Regions from separate parts of the Oleiphilus sp. HI0086 genome, predicted to be linked through region 2. Evidence: predicted binding sites of a transcription regulator. Region 2 holds the regulator's gene; each other region holds the start of a gene.

Region 1 (4,284 bases), on a different contig from region 2:
CTCTGTTCTCGGGCAAATGAACGGTGCCGTTAATGGTCGCCTGTTCGTTATCGGCCAGGTCGAAGATGTTGATGTCTTTTTCCGATGCTACAAAAACCCAGCGCATACCGGGTTCAGCGATGACGAACTTTGGTTCACTATTCAATGTCGGCATGCTAACAGGCTCTGCTTCAAGCATTACCTCACCGGTCATGAAGTTTTCTTCTTTTGAGAAGCGAGTTGAGAACAGTTCACTTTGATCATTCGCGCCAACGATCAAAATGGCGTCTTCAGTTAATGATAATGAGACAAATGTAATTGGGTGCCCTGATTCGTCCATATCCATTGGCTCTTCGCCAAAGGGAAACTCGATATAAGGCGTAATAAGGCGCTTATCGTTTGGATAGGTGATCTTGTAGCTGTGCTTAACGATAATAATTTGGCCATTACTCAAACCTGCCAAAATAGTGCGACTGGCGGGCTCTGCAGCACTGACGCTTGTGACACTAACGCCTTCAGGGATGGGTAGGCGCTGATTACTGACAACGCTGCCGTCTTGCGTATTGAAGAAGATAATATTGCCCTGATCCGTCACACGAAGGGCTTTTTCAGCTTGCTCTTCCATGGCGTAGTATAGCGTTGTGCCTGAGTCTGCTGCTGGAACTTGGTATTCACTGACGGCCTCAATTTCAGCCGACTCGAACAATGGCATAACTTCATAAAGCAGATAGAAGAAAATCAGCGTGATCGCCAAGATGACACTGCCTCCTCCCATGCCAATAGAGGTGCTTGCAACCTGGTCTTTGATCTTCCTAATCTTACGGTAGCGTACGAGTTTAGGGCTATCAAAGTCGAGCTTAGGTGGCTCAGATACAGCAGCTTTATTCATAGTCGTCATGTCCAGATTATCTTTGCGAATAAGATTTAGCGTGTAAAAAGTGCGCGTATTATAAAGTAAAAATCTCCTCATCATAGAATGGTGAGAAGATTTTTTATTATATTACAATTTGTAACCGTCATCCCTGACGGAAGTAGCCTGTGTTATTTACAGTAGGCCAAGTTCCTTCAAGCTCTTTTCAGCAACTTTTGAAGGTAGTGGAACGTAACCGTCTTTTACCACAACTTCCTGACCTTGCTGAGACAATACTGACTTAACAAACTCTGCTTCAAGTGGAGACAAGTCTTTGTTAGGCGCTTTATTGATGTAAACATATAGGAAGCGAGATAGTGGATATTTGCCTGTTACCGCGTTTGCTGAAGTCGCTTCAACAAATGGCTGGCTTGCTTTTTTGCTAAGTGGTAGTGCGCGAACAGATGCAGTCTTGTAACCGATACCTGAGTAACCGATACCGTTGATAGACTCAGATACGCCCTGAACAACTGATGCTGAACCTGGCTGCTCATTTACGTTGTTCTTGAAGTCACCTTTACATAGTGCTTTCTTTTTGAAGTAACCGTAAGTACCTGATACAGAGTTACGACCGAAAAGCTGAACAGTTTGGCCAGCCAAGTTACCCGTCACACCCAAGTCACCCCAAGTTTTTACTTCTTTGTCGAAGCCACACTTACGAGTAGATGAAAAAACCGCGTCGATCTGAGGAATAGTCAAACCTTTGATTGGGTTATCTTTGTTTACGAATACTGCTAATGCATCGATTGCAACTGGAACGGCTGTTGGCGCATAACCGTGACGCTTTTCGAATGCGCCGCGCTCTTTGTCTTTCATCATACGGCTCATTGGGCCAATGTTTGAGGTACCTTCAGTCAAAGCTGGAGGCGCAGTTGAAGAACCCGCTGCTTGAATCTGAATGTTTACATTTGGGTAGTTACGCTTAAAGTCTTCGGCCCAAAGTGTCATCAGGTTTGCCAAGGTATCAGAACCAACACTTGAAAGGTTGCCTGAAACGCCACTGGCTTTCTCGTATTTAGGAAGGTTTGGATCAACATCTGCGTGTGCAGTGCTCACAGCACCTAATGTACTGAGGGCTAAGATACTAACTATTTTCTTTATCATCTTGAGTGCTCCTAAGTGGCTTAATTGCCGAAAAATTTGTTTGCTTACTTTCTTGATGAGGCCACTATAAAGATGCAATGTTACAGTTATGTGACAGCTCCGTCTTGTTTGTCACATAAGTGTCATAAGAATGTAAAAAAACTGTTAGATCCCATATCTACGGGGCTTAGCGGGGAGTTGTTGTATTGCTTAGATAGCTAAATCTAAGAAAGTCGCTTCGGCATTGACCAATTTTTATGACAAAAAATGAAATATTCGGGGCCAGTTCAAGTTTTGGTCACATGTGTATGATTTTCACTGGCACTTTTCCGATCTTGGCTATACTGAAAGCAAGCCGCTTTATTAAAGGAAAGAGATCAAATGAATTCATCTGAATCGGGTTTGGGGCCTTCGGGTCGTCTGACTTTGCAAGTCATTGCGATGCCTCGTAATACCAATGTACATGGTGACATTTACGCTGGCTGGTTAATGGAACAGATGGATTTGGCCGCAGCGACCGCAGCGAGCCAGATATCTAAAGGCCGCTCAGCGACTGTTGCGATTGAAAGAGTAGAGTTTTTATCGCCAGTTTCTATCGGTGACCAAGTAAGTTGCTATACCGAGCTAATGGATACCGGGCGTAGTTCGATGAAAATTCGAGTAGAGGTTTTCGGAACCGATACACGAGGTAGTCAAACCCGTAAGATTACCGAAGCTGTTTTTATCTATGTGGCCATTGATGAAATGGGCGGTATCAGGGCGCTACCAAATAGCGATTAGGCGCTTGAAAGCCTAGTCCAATACAGTAAAGAAGCGATCTGCTGTTTCTTTACTGAATGTGCGTAGCTCTTTATCTTCGAATTCGACTGAAAAAGCATTTCCTGACTCTTCTTTTACCCAACCTAAGCCAAGTACTACATGCTTAACCGTATTTGCGAACCATATTGCACTGCTCGTTGAAGTATTTTCTGAAGCCATATCACTAGCGACCAAGGTGCACCGTAACTCTTCTGCATATTGCCTCGTAATACGACTTGGTTTGCCTAATGCGACTTCTATTTGCTTACTATCCAGAGCACTTCCCAACGCTGTGCTTTGCGGGATATTAAGCTCATGCTGGAAACGTGAAATTTGAGCTTTGCTGTTCGAAACATCTTCAGGAATAAGGAGGTGTAAGCATTCTTTGGCACGCGTCATTGCGACGTATAACAGACGCCTTTCACTTTCGAGCAAGGCTTTGCTTAGCATTTCATCTTTGTAGGTATAGGGCAGGGTTTTGTTGTTGAGACCGGGAATAATGACTTGTTTCCACTCGAGGCCTTTTGCGCGATGAATGGTCGATAGCTGGACCGTATCGGTTTTTTTAGTCTTATGGTTATGTTGCTCGGAGTCTTGTTGTAGCTTAATAAAAAGCTTGAGCGTATCTTCGAGGCTAAGCTTGTGTTGAGCTAGAAAGCGGGCAATTCCCTGAATTGAGGCGACTTTTTCCTCTGCATGATCGTGGCTCAGGCTAAGAGAACGAATCCCTTCATATAATTCAGTTTCATTAAAATAGCTTGCAAAGGTCGCGGCTAAGGGCTGCGGTTTGTTCTCTAGCGCATTCAGTGCTCTTGCCAGCCGTTCTAATTTTATAGCTTGTATACGCTTAATATCTTCAGGTATGGCTTCCTTGGTCAATTGTCCCCAATTGCTGTCATGCTGAGCAAGTGTATGACAAAAGGCCTTGATCTGTGTGTCGGGTAAACCCACATGTGGAAAATGAAACAGAAGGTCCAGTTTCAAAGCCCGTTGCTCAGTAGACATGGTTTTAAAGTGTCCACATGCCAACTCCAACAGTGCGCAAATACTTTGCGCTTCATTGGAGTGGAATACACCGGGGTAGCCATCCATATGGTAATTGATGCCGGCTTCTAACAACGCGAGCTCAATGCCCACCGTCTGACTCCAAACTCGCGTGAGAATTGCATACTGAGACAAATCCTGAGAAGGGGTGCCTGAGAGGATATCAATCACTGTCTTGGGGTCATCTTTAGACTTGTGTACTTCTACCCGGGTAGAGGGGTTTGACTCATGTGATTTGCAAAGCAGTGCTTGTCGCCCTGAGTTGTGGGAAATCAGGTGGTTCGCTAATAAAGAAACGCAATGCCCATAGCGGAATGAGTAGCTCAAATTGAGCTTCTGCGTCCCTGGAAACTGTTGGGAAAAGCCGTTAATGATGTATTCGGGTTTTGCGCCGCGGAACTCGTATATCGTCTGATCAGGGTCGCCAACGACGGTCACTTTGGCGCGGTCCCCTGCGATATAGCTTAACA
Region 2 (4,284 bases):
GCTCAAGGTTTCAAGATCATTTGCCAGCCCGGCTTTCGCCTATTTTTACTGGTTCCTTTAACCGTAAATATCATCTTGTTTACGCTGCTCATCATGTGGGCATATAGCCTAGTAGACGGTTGGATGGCGACCTTATTGTCTTGGGTCCCAGAATGGCTAGGATTCATGGAGTGGTTATTCTGGGGAATCTACTTCTTAGCCATCTTAATGACGCTGTTTTATGGCTTTATTGCCGCCGCGAATTTAATCGGCGCTCCTTTTTATGGCTACCTGGCAGAACTCACTGAAAAGCACTTAAGCGGCCAAGATAAAGGTGAAGACTTCTCATGGAGCGAGCTACTGGCAATGGTTCCCAGAACCATCATGCGAGAACTCCAAAAGCTTGTTTATTATATCCCGCGGGTGCTAGTGCTATTGGTTTTAGGCTTAATCCCCGGCTTGAATGTGATTATTGCTGTTATCTGGATTATTTTCTCAGCCTGGATGATGGCCATTCAATATATCGACTACCCGGCAGATAATAATAAGATGAGCTTCCCCGATATGAAAAACTACCTGGCTAGCCATCGTCTGACATCACTAGGTTTTGGGCTGGTAACGTTTGGGGCAACGCTTCTGCCTATCGTGAATTTTCTGGCACTGCCCGCTGCGGTGTGTGGCGCGGTCGCATTTTGGGTAAACGAAGAAAGATCTTTAGGCAATATCAATATGAACTTTGAAGCAGAGGCGCAGAAAAAGCTATCCAAGTAAATGCAGATAGCTCATCAAGATGCATTTGCTAGCGCTTTCTGTTCATTAGCCGAGCTACTGGAAACCATTATCGATGCCGGGAAGTGACAAATAAACTCACTGCCTATGCCTTCTTCACTATGGATTTCCAGCTCGGCATTATGATTGATCAATACATGCTTCACGATCGCTAAGCCCAAGCCTGAGCCGCCACTTGAGTGGTCTCTGCTGGGGTCCGTTCGATAGAAGCGTTCCGTCAAGTGAGGGATGTGAACGGAATCAAAACCTTCACCGGTATCACGCACACAAAAGTGAGCACCTTCTTCATCCAGCCACCAGCTGATGTCGATATCACCACCGGTGGGCGTATACTTAACTGCATTAAACGCAAGGTTTGAGAAGGCGCTATAAAGCTGACGAGAGTCACCGGTAAATAAACAGGGTTTGGTGCTTTCAAAGTCCAAACGAATATTCTGATTTTTGTCAGCGCTAAAGGCTCGTGCGTCGCGGTAGACTTCTTGTAGTACCGGTTCGATATCGATCGCTTGAGTATTACTAGGCAGGCCTTCAGTTTCATACTTGGCGAGTAACAAGAGGTCACTAATCAGGCTTTCCATCCGTTTCGTTTGCTCTTGCATTGAATTTAAGGCTCTTCGCCACTTCTTAGGTGTATCTTCAGCATCCTGGAAGGTTTCGATATAACCTCTAATAACCGTCAATGGCGTTCTCATATCATGAGAAACATTGCTAACGAAGTCACGCCGCATCTGTTCAAGTCGCTGCACACGCGTCACATCTTGCGCGAAAACCAAGCGGTCATCTTTGCCAAACAAAGTGATATGTACTTGCAAAGTTGCACTTTTATTTAAAGGTGAACGTAGCTCTAAAGGTTCGTCGTAATTCTTGCTTTCAAAATATCGCTTAAAGGAAGGGTCTCTAAGCAAATTTGTTATCAGCTGACCTCTATCTGACTCTCGTTTAAAGCCAAGTACTGTACTTGCAGAGTCATTCCACCAGTCCATCGCACCTTCAGAGTTAGTCATGACGACAGCCTCTTTTAGTGCATTGGTAGATAATTGGACACGAGCAATCATTGACCGCAAGTTTTCTTGAGTAATGCGATTTTGATATTGAATTTGATATAGACCGTCAAACAGATCGCCCCATAAACCATGGCTTTCGGGAATTGCTTGGTCTTCTTGTACACTGTAAAGCCAACGATGCAGCTTAACAGCCTGGCTGATTGTCCAGGCTAAGTAGGCAAAGCAGCCAATCGCGAGAACCCACGCTAATTCCCCAATCAGCAGGCCAAGTACCAGCAAGCCAATCACAGCCCAAAAAAGGGAGTATAAGTGACCGATGATTCGTTTGTGCATAACCTTATGCTCCAGCACAGGAAGACAGATTCATTCTCTGATTCAATAGTTTGCCATTAAAACGCAAACGGTACAGAGAGTGTGCACCCTTCGTCAATGATCGAAGTCATGTGCATGAAAAATCGAGCTCCTTGCCACCTTTCTTATTTTATAACAAAGTTACCAATGCTCAAGCGCTATGCAGCACCTTGAGCAGAAAAACGATAGCCAGTACCTCGAACAGTTTGAACCAGGTATTCATGCCTTTCACCTAATGCCTTGCGAAGGCGCCGAATATGAACATCAACGGTTCGATCTTCAACATAGACATTGCCACCCCAAACTTGATCAAGTAGCTGGGAACGGCTATAAACGCGGTCTTGATGCGTCATAAAGAACTGCAGTAGCTTAAACTCAGTTGGCCCCATGCTCAGCAAATTATTGTGAGCGGTAACGCGATGACAAACTGGGTCAAGTACCAATCCATCTATTTCGATTTCACTTTCGACACCCGCAGGCGTCGCACGACGAAGTACAGCTTTAAGACGAGCAACCAATTCACGAGGAGAAAAAGGCTTAGTAATATAGTCGTCGGCACCGACTTCCAAACCCTGTACTTTATTATCCTCTTCGGTTTTAGCTGTCAGCATAATAATAGGGATATCACTGGTCGCTTCATTGCGTTTCAAGCGTCTTGCCAATTCAATTCCGCTAGTGCCTGGCAACATCCAATCAAGTAAAATCATATCGGGACGTTGATCCACAATAGCAATAAATGCATCCTGCGCATTTGAAGCTTCGATACAATTGTAATCAGCCATTTCTAAAGCAACAGCAATCATTTCTCTGATTGATGCTTCATCATCAACAATTAATACGGTTTTTTCTGACATAGTACTTACTCCAAAAATCAAACTGTATTAAAACGGCAAGCTGTTACAGTTTTATGACACTACACTGTAAGCCTATGCTGAGAACCTAATGAGCGCTCCTTTTTGCGAAGTTTTACAATTCACCTGACATAAAAGTCTAGAAACAGTCCCAGGAATAAAACCATACCCACCCAGTTATTGTTCAAAAACGCCTTAAAGCACTCATCTCTGTCACGATGGCGAATCAAGTGCTGCTGATATACAAATAGTACCGACGCAACGACAATACTCAGAAAGTAAAACTGCCCCATTTCAAGCTGTTCACCTAACAAGCTCAGCGTCAATATCACCAAAACCTGCAAAAATGCGATAATCGCCCGATCAGCCGAACCAAATAAGATGGCCGTGGATTTAACGCCGATTTTGATATCATCATCCCTATCGACCATGGCATACATCGTATCATAAGCAACGGTCCACAAGACTGTTGCCATATAGATCAACCAGATATGCGCAGGCAGTTCATTCACTTGCGCGGCATAAGCCATAGGAACGGACCAGGCAAATGCAGCACCTAAGACCACCTGTGGTAAATAAGTATAGCGCTTCATGAAGGGATAAGCAGAAGCAAGTGCGAGTGCACCAAATGAAAGGTAAATTGTCAGTTCATTGGTAAACAAAACCAGGATGAAAGACAACAGACATAAAACGGCGAAAAAGATCAAAGCCTGTTTTGCACTCACCCGCCCCGTCACCAGAGGGCGAGCTTCAGTGCGCTTTACATGACCGTCTATTTTTCTATCCGCAAAGTCATTGATTACGCAGCCTGCCGAGCGCATGAAAACAGAGCCGGCGATAAAAATAGCTAACACATCCATAGCTGGTATGCCCTCGGCAGCAAACCATAATGCCCAAAGCGTTGGCCACAAAACCAGATAAATACCTATAGGCTTATCCAACCTCGCAAGCCTTACGTAGTCCATTGCAACACTTGCAAACGCGGGTTTACTCTGAGTATTCATATGCCTATTTCTCTCGTTTGCTTGCCTCAAATACCCGAGGCATAAATAGTTCGCTCACCAGCAATGGTTTCTGACGAAGAAAAAATACCGAGCGCCGCCCAAATACGGGTTCTTTAAACTGTTTCACCAAGGAGACACTTTCAAGCTTACTACGCGTCATAACTCTGGATTTAAACAGAAATGCGCCTAAAGGCTTATCTCCCAAATACTGAAGCTGTCTTTCATAACCACTTAGCGTTGTTTTCGGAATAATACTGCGCGCTATCACCCATACTTCTCCGAAACAAAGCAGCTCAACTTCCCTGA
Region 3 (4,284 bases), on a different contig from region 2:
TAGTGATTCAGAGCTTCGCTTTATGGCGAATTTCAAAGCCTGAGCTTTTTCTGGGTAGTTTGCGTAATCTCGAAGTCGCCCAATCGAGGCTGACCGATCTGGTGACGTCTAATATCGGTGCTGCAATAGGTCATGCGACCTTGAGTGGCATATTCTCTACAAGGCCTGACAAATCCAGTTTGCGAAGCATATTTGAGGAAATTACTGCAAATAGTGCTCCGGTTGCCTTACAGGATTACGGTATTGAAGTGCTTGCTATTCGCCCGAACCGTTTTGGTTTCCCTAGGCAAAATGTTCAGGCTATCTATGACCGTATGATTGCAGAGCAAAAACGTATTGCTGCTCGCTATCGTGCCGAAGGTACTGAAGAGGCTGAAAAAATTAAGGCTGAATCTGAACGAGAGGTACGTGAGCTTTTGGCTAAAGCGCATCGAGAGTCGCAAACCATGTTGGGTGAAGGGGAAGCCAGAGCAACCGAAATATTTACCGAGGCTTATGCCCAAGACCCCGAATACTATCAGTTTCGAAAAAGCATGGATTTATACAAAGACATGATGGGCAACGATACGACCTTGGTTCTATCTAGTGAGTCACCACTCGTCCAGCGCTTGTTGGAGAGCCCCGGAGCGTCAGATGCATATGCTAAGTGATTTAAGAAATATACTCGCATCAAATAAGCATGTCTTGTGGGTGATCTTTTTAGGGCTCTTGCCGTTGATATATCTCTTAAGTGGCTTTTACTCTGTAGGGCCTGAGCAGCGTGGAATATTATTGCGATTCGGAAAGATAGTCGACGATCAGGTCTTGCCTGGCATGCATTATCATTTACCTTGGCCCATGGAGACGGTAGAGAAGATACAGGCGACTTCGGTACGCTCAATGGAACTGAACATGGTGGAGGAAACATCGGCGCCAATTCAGCGGGAACTGACAACGGGTGATCAGAACTTATTGGAGGTCAGTCTGATACTTCAATATACCATAGAGGAGCCTGGCATCTTTCGTACGCAGGCGCTCGACCCTGAAGCGCTGCTATTTGAAGTATCATCCGCTGAGGTGATCCAATATATCGCCAGCAAACCAATTAACGACTTGTTAACAACGGGTCGAATTCAATTTCAAAGCTATCTAAAGAACTCCATTCAACAGCAGGCACGGGACTTGAATTTAGGTATCAGGTTGACTGCGATCCAAATTAAAAAGCTGAAGCCTCCCGGTTCTATTAAAAAGAATTTTGATCAAGCAACGATCGCGAGAACGGAAAAAAGAAAAAGAGTTCAGGAGCAGAAAAGCATAAGAAACTCTAGAATGGCTCAAGCGCGAGGTGAGGCCAATGCCTTGCATCAATCTGCCAAAGCGACAATCGAAGAAGAAATACAGAAAGCCGAAGGTGCCAGTGCCAGCTTTATTAGTAATCTGAACGAATACCGCAAGAACCCAGACTGGGTGATGCAGCAATCTCGCTTAATAACGCTTAAGTCTCTATTAAGTGAATCTCGACTAATTGTGGTGCCCGCGTTATAGCGCTATAACGCAAGTGGCGCGGTGCGTTTTTATGTGGTTTTTCTGCTCTATATTGATGAAACCGTATTTTTTAATTCACATAAATGTCACTAAACTTTCACTTCCGCTCTGCAAACTTTCGCATGCAAAAAACATCTATTCTAAGATTTTTTATTTGAGGAAGAGTTACGATGAGTGTGAGTTCTAAGTTTACAAAAAGACCTTTAGTGTCGGCCATTTTTCTTGCAACCTTAGCGCTAGCAGGCTGTGAAGATGGTGATGATGGTGAGGCGGGTGCTGCAGGTGCAGCTGGTGTAGCAGGTGTTGATGGAACGAATGGTACTGATGGTACTAACGGTACAGATGGCGCTGATGGTGCAGACGGTAGCGATGGTATTTCTAACTATATTCCTATGGGGCTAAAGCGCTATGCAACAGCGCCAGTTGGTGCAGAATTCACCGGTATGTTCTTAAATACTGATGGCACATTATTCTTAAACGTTCAGCACCCAAGTTCTTCAAATACAACTGCTGACGCAGACGGCAAGATTTTTGACAAGGGCACTGTAGGTGTTGTTGTTGGTGAAGACTTCAATAACTTCCCGGCTAACTTTGCTGCCTTGGATGCGCCAATTGCAACTGCTGATAAAGAAGTGGTTATGACAGCAACAGGTCGTTATCAAGTTCTTGCTCAGCAAGAAGATACTTTGGTCGATGGCAATGAGATGGGTGATATTCTTGCTGCCGATGGCACGACTCTGATTAAGAGCTCTAATGACCCGGATTTTAACGGTGTTATCTCTGACGGTGGTACAGGCTTCTACCTATACACTAACTGGGAAGACCGCCCAGGAAGCATGAGCCGTATGAACCTAAGCAACCTTGGCGCAGGTGAGACGGGTTACCAAAATATATCTCTTGAAGGTATGTTAGATTTCTCTTCAGTTGATGGAACGTGGGTAAACTGCTTCGGTACTGTCAGTCCTTGGGGCACGCCTTTGACAGCAGAAGAGCTTTACTTTGATGACACGGCTGATTGGTTTGATGAATCATATCAATACTTCAGCAACCCTCAATCACTTGCTCAGTACTTGGGTTACCCAACTGACGGTTCTGGTGCATGGCCAAACCCGTACAAGTATGGCTACATTGTTGAAGTCGGTACGTCTAGCACTGCTGCAGACCCAGCGCTTGCAAACGTAGAACTAAATAAACTTGAGCTTCAAGGCCGCTTCTCTCACGAAAACAGCGTAGTGATGCCTGACCAGAAAACAGTATTCTTGAGTGATGACGGAACGGGTGTTGTGTTCTTCAAGTTTGTTGCTGATGCAGCAGGTGATATGAGCTCTGGTACTTTATACGCTGCGAAAGTCACTCAGACGAATGGTGTTAGCGATCCTTCTGAAGCTGCTTTTGCAATTGAGTGGATTGAGCTTGCGCACGGTGCTGAAGCTGATATCGAAGCTGCAATTGCTGAATATGATGCGGGCACACTTGCTAGCCCAAGCTATATTACTGATCAGCAAATCAATGATTGGGCTGAAGCTAAGCTTTCTCAGGATCTAGATGGCAGCGGTTCTGTTGCAGCTGATCCCTTTACTGATGACCGTCCTGCTTTCCTAGAGAGCCGTAAAGCAGCTGTTGCTTTGGGCGCGACGGGTGAGTTCCGTAAGATGGAAGGTGTTGTTATCAACTATGGTCTTGCAGATAACTGGTGGAATGCTGGTGCTGCTGATGGTGATCAGGCTTACATGTATATGGCTATGTCATCATTTGACAAAACAATGGCTGATGATGAAGGTGATATCCAGCTAGACGGCACTCACGGCCCATGCGGTGTGGTATATCGTATGACCTTGAAAGAAAACGCTGGCAACGTAGACGTTGATACTATGGTTCCTGCAATTGTAGGTGGCCCATACTACTCTGATCGTGATGTGAATGAGTGTAGTGTTAACAATATCTCTAACCCGGATAACCTAGCTGTAATGGACGACGGTCGTCTATTGATTGGTGAAGATACTGGGAATCATGAAAACAATGTTATCTGGGTATATGAAGATCCAGCACTGTAGTTTTCATTAAGTTAGTACTCTAAGAGTACTGTAAGGGGAGGGCGAATTGTTGCCCTCCTTTTTTCTCAGACACTAAAGAAATTCTTATGAAATATATTAACCTATTGGCCTTACTTGTTCTGATGAGTGCTTGTAGCAGTGATTCGAATACGAGCAAGAGCAACACACAAAATGACCCTGATGCTGAAACAGAGCTATTAGCGAGTCTTAATTTCCCGACAGAGATTAATGAGGGAACATCAGGTCAGCTTCGTGCGACGGAAGATGGCATTACCTATAACAAAGAAGCGATTGTCCCTCCTCAGTGTTATACCAAACATGAAGCAAAGCACAATCCATGTATGGCTTGTCACCAGACACATCCTTTTGGCTCCAGCACAAACTATATGGCCGATGGCGTATTACAGGCAGAATATGCTTTCTCTGATGTTGGGGTGACCAATCATTGGAAGAACTTGTTTGAAGATAAGACTGAAAAGGTTGGTCAGATCTCAGATCAAGAGGTTATTGATTACATTAATACGGATAACTACACGCCTTTAATTGAGCAATTAGAAGCAAGTTCGGATTGGGAAGGCCCTATCCCAAAACTTGTAAATTTACAGCAAGGCGCAGATGCTTTTGACGACGAAGGCATTGCCAAAGACGGCAGCTACTGGGTCGCATTTAATTACAAACCTCAACCTAGCACCTTTTGGCCAACAAA
Region 4 (4,284 bases), on a different contig from region 2:
TCTTGCTCGTCGATACAAAGCATGCCTTCTTCACCGTCTTTGACTGGCTCTAAGTTCTCATCGAGTAGATGTATTTTATGCCCGGTCTGAGGGCAACCCGCAGAGCCCGGGCGAATGGGGCGAGCAGGGTGATGCGATAAATAATAAGAACATTCAGACATGCCGATAGCTTCGTAAATATCCTGATTAAAGCGGTCTTGCCATAACCCAAGCATTTCATCTGAAAGATGCTCGCCTGCACACATACAGTGGCGAAGTGTCGGTACATCTTTAGCTGAAAATTCAGTTTTCTGAATGATCTGGCGATAAATGGTTGGTACACCGATAAAGATTGTGCATTGGTGCTTGGCGATCAGCTTCGGCCAGGTTTCTGCCGTGGCATCGCCGTTATAAACAACGACGGTTTTGCCTAGCAGCATCGGGTCCATCATGGCGGTGCCGAGTACGTAGGTCCAGTTGAACTTACCCGAATGCAGAATGCGGTCAGTTTTATCGCTTTGGTAATCAAACCAATGGTAGGCCGCGGGTAAGCGACCCAGCAAAGCCCTGTGAGCATGCAATACGCCTTTTGGATAACCCGTGGTGCCAGAGGTGTAGACTAAGTAGGCCGGGTCGTTATAGCAGGTATTGACTGCGATTTCGTCATCGGATGAACTTGCTAGTAAGTTTGCAAAGCTTTGAAACTTAATCTTGCTACTTGTGCTGGCGGTCTCGGCGAGTTCGTCGATAATCAAAACATGAGCCAACTCTGACTCTTCTAGTGTATCCAGGTGTAGCTTCTCGGCCAGCGCAGCGGTGGTGATCAGCACTTTGGCACCAGAGTCCTTCGCCAGGTAATCAATCTCGTCGCCGCTAAGCAGAATAGAGCTGGGCACCGCAATACCGCCAAGCTTAACTGTGCCATAAAAGGCAATCGGGAACTCGATAACATTCGGTAGCCAAAGCATGACCCTGTCACCCTTTATCAAGCCCAATTCACTTAACCGTGCAGCACATTGGTTGGATGCCTTATCGAGTTGCTGATAAGAATAAGCTTGATGTAATTCGTTACTCTCATCGCCATGGTCAACGATGAGCGCGGTAGACTGCATATCAAAGTTGGGAATTTGAGGGCGCGTGCACGCAAGGCCTATATTGAAGTCTTTCGACAGGTCCAGATCATTGATTGTCTCGGGCTTGATAGGCGCTTGCATGTTTCGCTGTTCTCTTTGTGGAATGAGTGCTTAGTGTGAAAGGTCTAAAATAATTTTGCCGATATGGGCATTGCTTTCCATTAGAGTATGCGCCTCAACAACATCTTCGAGTGCGAAGGTTTTGGCGATCACAGGCTTAATGGTTTTGTTCTCTAGCAGCGGCCAGACTTTTTCTTTTAGCTGTTGCGCAATTGCGGCCTTAGCGTCCAAAGATTGAGGACGTAGCGTCGAGCCGGTCAGCGTTAAACGCTTTAGCATCACGGGCAAGAAGTTTACCTTGTTGATCGGGCCTTGAAGATAAGCAATATTGATAATACGGCCTTCAATCGCGGCGAGGAAGAGGTTCTTCTGAATATACTCACCGCCAACCATATCAAGAATTACGTCGATGCCTTTGCCGTCATTGTGGTCTTTGATAGTGGGCAGGTAGTCTTGTTCGTTGTAGTTCACTGCAAGCTCTGCACCCAGCGCTTCACAGGCTTTTGCTTTCTCATCGCTGCCTGCGGTGGCATAGACTTTTGCGCCCATCGCTTTGGCTAGTTGAATCGCCGTGGTACCGATGCCGCTGGTACCGCCATGAATAAGAAAGGTCTCGCCCGCTTTCAGCTGACCGCGATCAAACACGTTTGACCACACTGTAAAGAAGGTTTCTGGCAAGGCTGCTGCTTCCACCATTGAGTAGCCTTCAGGAACGGGTAGACATTGGCTTTCTGGTACATTTACATACTCGGCATAGCCACCACCGTTGGTGAGTGCACAAATCTTATCGCCTTGTTTTAAGGTAGTAACGGCAGAACCGACTTCGACCACTTCACCGGCTACTTCCAAACCCAATATGGGTGACGCATCTTTTGGGGCCGGGTAGTTGCCTTGTCGCTGAATCACGTCAGGGCGATTAACGCCGGCTGCTGCTACCTTCACCAGTACTTCATTTTCTTGAATGCCAGGGCGTTCGCCTTCAGCAACTTGCATGACATCAGGTGCGCCGAAGTTTGGGGTGTCGATATATTTCATTTTGGCTCTCTTGTTCGTGGCGAATTCGTATGAGTAGGCAAGCAATTTAAAGGGCTACCGGGTTAGGGTCAAGTTTATCAACTGTGTTCCGTGGTGATCCCATTGACATCAAACTGACACCAAAGCGTCACATTTGCTTCACACTGAATTACTATCCTGCCTAAAAACACAGGAGTCTAGGTATGGGTTTTCAGAGCTTGTTGGTTAACAAGGCAGTAGATAGTGAGAAAACAAACGGTACACTTCAACCTGCTGTCGAGCGCATGTCTAGCAATGATGGCCTTGCCGATAAAAACGGTGGGATTCCCGAGATATTACGAGCACCGCTTAGCTCACTATCTCGTTCACGAAAAACCTTAGACTCTTTCCTGCGAGATCATCCTCACCTTAAAGGTGTTGAGTTTGTCGAGCAGATTCTTCAGCACTTTGAGTTTTCCTTTCAGACGCCTTGGAATGAGAAAGAACGAATTCCGACTGAAGGCCGCTTGGTGATTATCGCCAATCATCCTTTAGGTACTCTGGATGCAGCGGCGGTATTCAAGTTGGTAAGTGATGTAAGGTCAGACGTGCGTGTTGTGGTCGATGAAGGCGTTCATGAGTTAGATGCGCTTGCGCCGATTACTTTGGCTTGTCAGCCTTACTCCGAGAATACGGCTAAAACACGTAATGTCGCTTTGAAAGAACACCTGGAGCGAGAAGGTGTGCTGATCTTTTTCCCCAGTGAAGAATTATCCCGTATTCGCCCGAGTGGGGTGACGGATACCAAGTGGCGTCGTGACTTTCTTGATATAGCTTTAGAAATGAATGCGCCGGTGTTGCCTTTGTATATTGATGCAGCAAACTCTGCTCTGTTTTACGGTGTGTCTGCGATCTATAAGCCGCTTTCTACCATGATGCTTGTGCCTGAAATGTATAAGCAAACACGCAAGACGGTTGCGATCCGTGTCGGTAAGCTTGTCATTCATGAGACCTATGCCAAGAGTGGTTTGCCAGTTAAGACTCAGGTCAAACTGTTCAAAAAACACCTCTATAAAGTGGGTAAGGGTAAAAAGGGGATATGGCAAACCCAGTCACCGGTTGCTCACCCTGAATCACGTCAAATACTTAAGCAGCTTATTGCTTCTCAAAACCGATTGGGTGAGACCAGTGATAATAAACAGATCTTTCTCTATAAGAACGAAGGAAGCTGCGCGGTATTGAGAGAGATTGGCCGCTTAAGGGAAATTGCCTTTCGCGCAGTGGGCGAGGGAACAGGTGAGCGGCGTGATATTGACCACTATGACTCGTCCTATAGTCAATTGGTCTTATGGGATGAAAATGAGTTGGAGATTGTCGGTGCCTATCGCCTGGGCAATGCCAAAGACATTATCGAACAGCAGGGTATTCAGGGCTTATACAGCGCCAGCCTTTTTGATTATGACGAGTCAATGCTTCCTCTACTAAAGCAAGGGGCGGAACTTGGGCGAAGTTTTGTTCAGCCTAAGTATTGGGGCAAACGAAGTTTGGATTACCTTTGGTATGGCATCGGTTCTTACTTAAGCAAGAACCCTGATGTGAAATACTTATATGGTCCGGTCAGTATCTCGAACGACCTGCCTAAAGCAGCAAAAGATTTATTAGTTTACTTCTTCACTCTTTATTTTGGCAGCTTTGACGAGACGGAATCTCGGCCTAAGGCTGTATCGAAGCACCCCTATTTGCTCTCAAACGATCTGCTTGATGCCTTGAGCCAGAATTTTTCAGGTACGGATTATAAAGAAGACTTTATGATTCTTAAGAACATCTTGTCGAATATGGGCTGTAGCGTGCCGACTTTGTACAAGCAGTATAGCGACCTATGTGAACCGGGTGGCCTAAAGTTCTTGGGCTTTGGTGTTGACCCTGACTTTGGTGATTGTATCGACGGTTTAGTGATGGTCGATGTCAGTAAGATCAAGGAAAAGAAGCGTAAGCGCTATATCCCTGAAGTTATTGAACAACAGGAAGATAAATAATGCGTGCGGCCTGGCAAGCATTGAATGTGATGTGGACATTGCATGGTGAGCAGGCGTCGGGCGAGAAGTCTGCCCGTAGCGAA

Evidence for each region. The regulator PhoB, encoded in region 2, activates phosphate uptake and scavenging genes when phosphate is short. The targets are predictions, from matches to a motif close to TGTCATANNNNTGTCANA.
Region 1: the regulator PhoB is predicted to act here: its motif matches at 2,072-2,089, upstream of A3756_RS00880 (PstS family phosphate ABC transporter substrate-binding protein).
Region 3: the regulator PhoB is predicted to act here: its motif matches at 1,609-1,626, upstream of A3756_RS18525 (alkaline phosphatase PhoX).
Region 4: the regulator PhoB is predicted to act here: its motif matches at 2,311-2,328, upstream of A3756_RS02320 (NAD(P)H-quinone oxidoreductase).

What each region holds. Positions count from the first base shown of each region.
Region 1 covers NZ_LWFZ01000058.1:31-4,314, forward strand. Annotated here, with positions in the region: partial or broken gene A3756_RS00875 (phosphate ABC transporter permease) at 1-868, opposite strand, end outside; gene A3756_RS00880 (PstS family phosphate ABC transporter substrate-binding protein) at 1,025-1,993, opposite strand; gene A3756_RS00885 (acyl-CoA thioesterase) at 2,354-2,752, shown strand; gene A3756_RS00890 (ATP-dependent helicase) at 2,765-4,284, opposite strand, start outside.
Region 2 covers NZ_LWFZ01000001.1:9,492-13,775, reverse strand. Annotated here, with positions in the region: gene cysZ (sulfate transporter CysZ) at 1-750, shown strand, start outside; gene phoR (phosphate regulon sensor histidine kinase PhoR) at 765-2,105, opposite strand; gene phoB (phosphate regulon transcriptional regulator PhoB) at 2,282-2,977, opposite strand; gene ubiA (4-hydroxybenzoate octaprenyltransferase) at 3,097-3,978, opposite strand; gene A3756_RS00050 (chorismate lyase) at 3,983-4,284, opposite strand, start outside.
Region 3 covers NZ_LWFZ01001040.1:2,626-6,909, reverse strand. Annotated here, with positions in the region: gene hflC (protease modulator HflC) at 1-650, shown strand, start outside; gene hflK (protease modulator HflK) at 634-1,524, shown strand; gene A3756_RS18525 (alkaline phosphatase PhoX) at 1,695-3,578, shown strand; gene A3756_RS18520 (hypothetical protein) at 3,665-4,284, shown strand, end outside.
Region 4 covers NZ_LWFZ01000167.1:13,289-17,572, reverse strand. Annotated here, with positions in the region: gene A3756_RS02325 (acyl-CoA synthetase) at 1-1,193, opposite strand, end outside; gene A3756_RS02320 (NAD(P)H-quinone oxidoreductase) at 1,224-2,207, opposite strand; gene A3756_RS02315 (lysophospholipid acyltransferase family protein) at 2,390-4,201, shown strand; gene A3756_RS02310 (alpha/beta hydrolase) at 4,201-4,284, shown strand, end outside.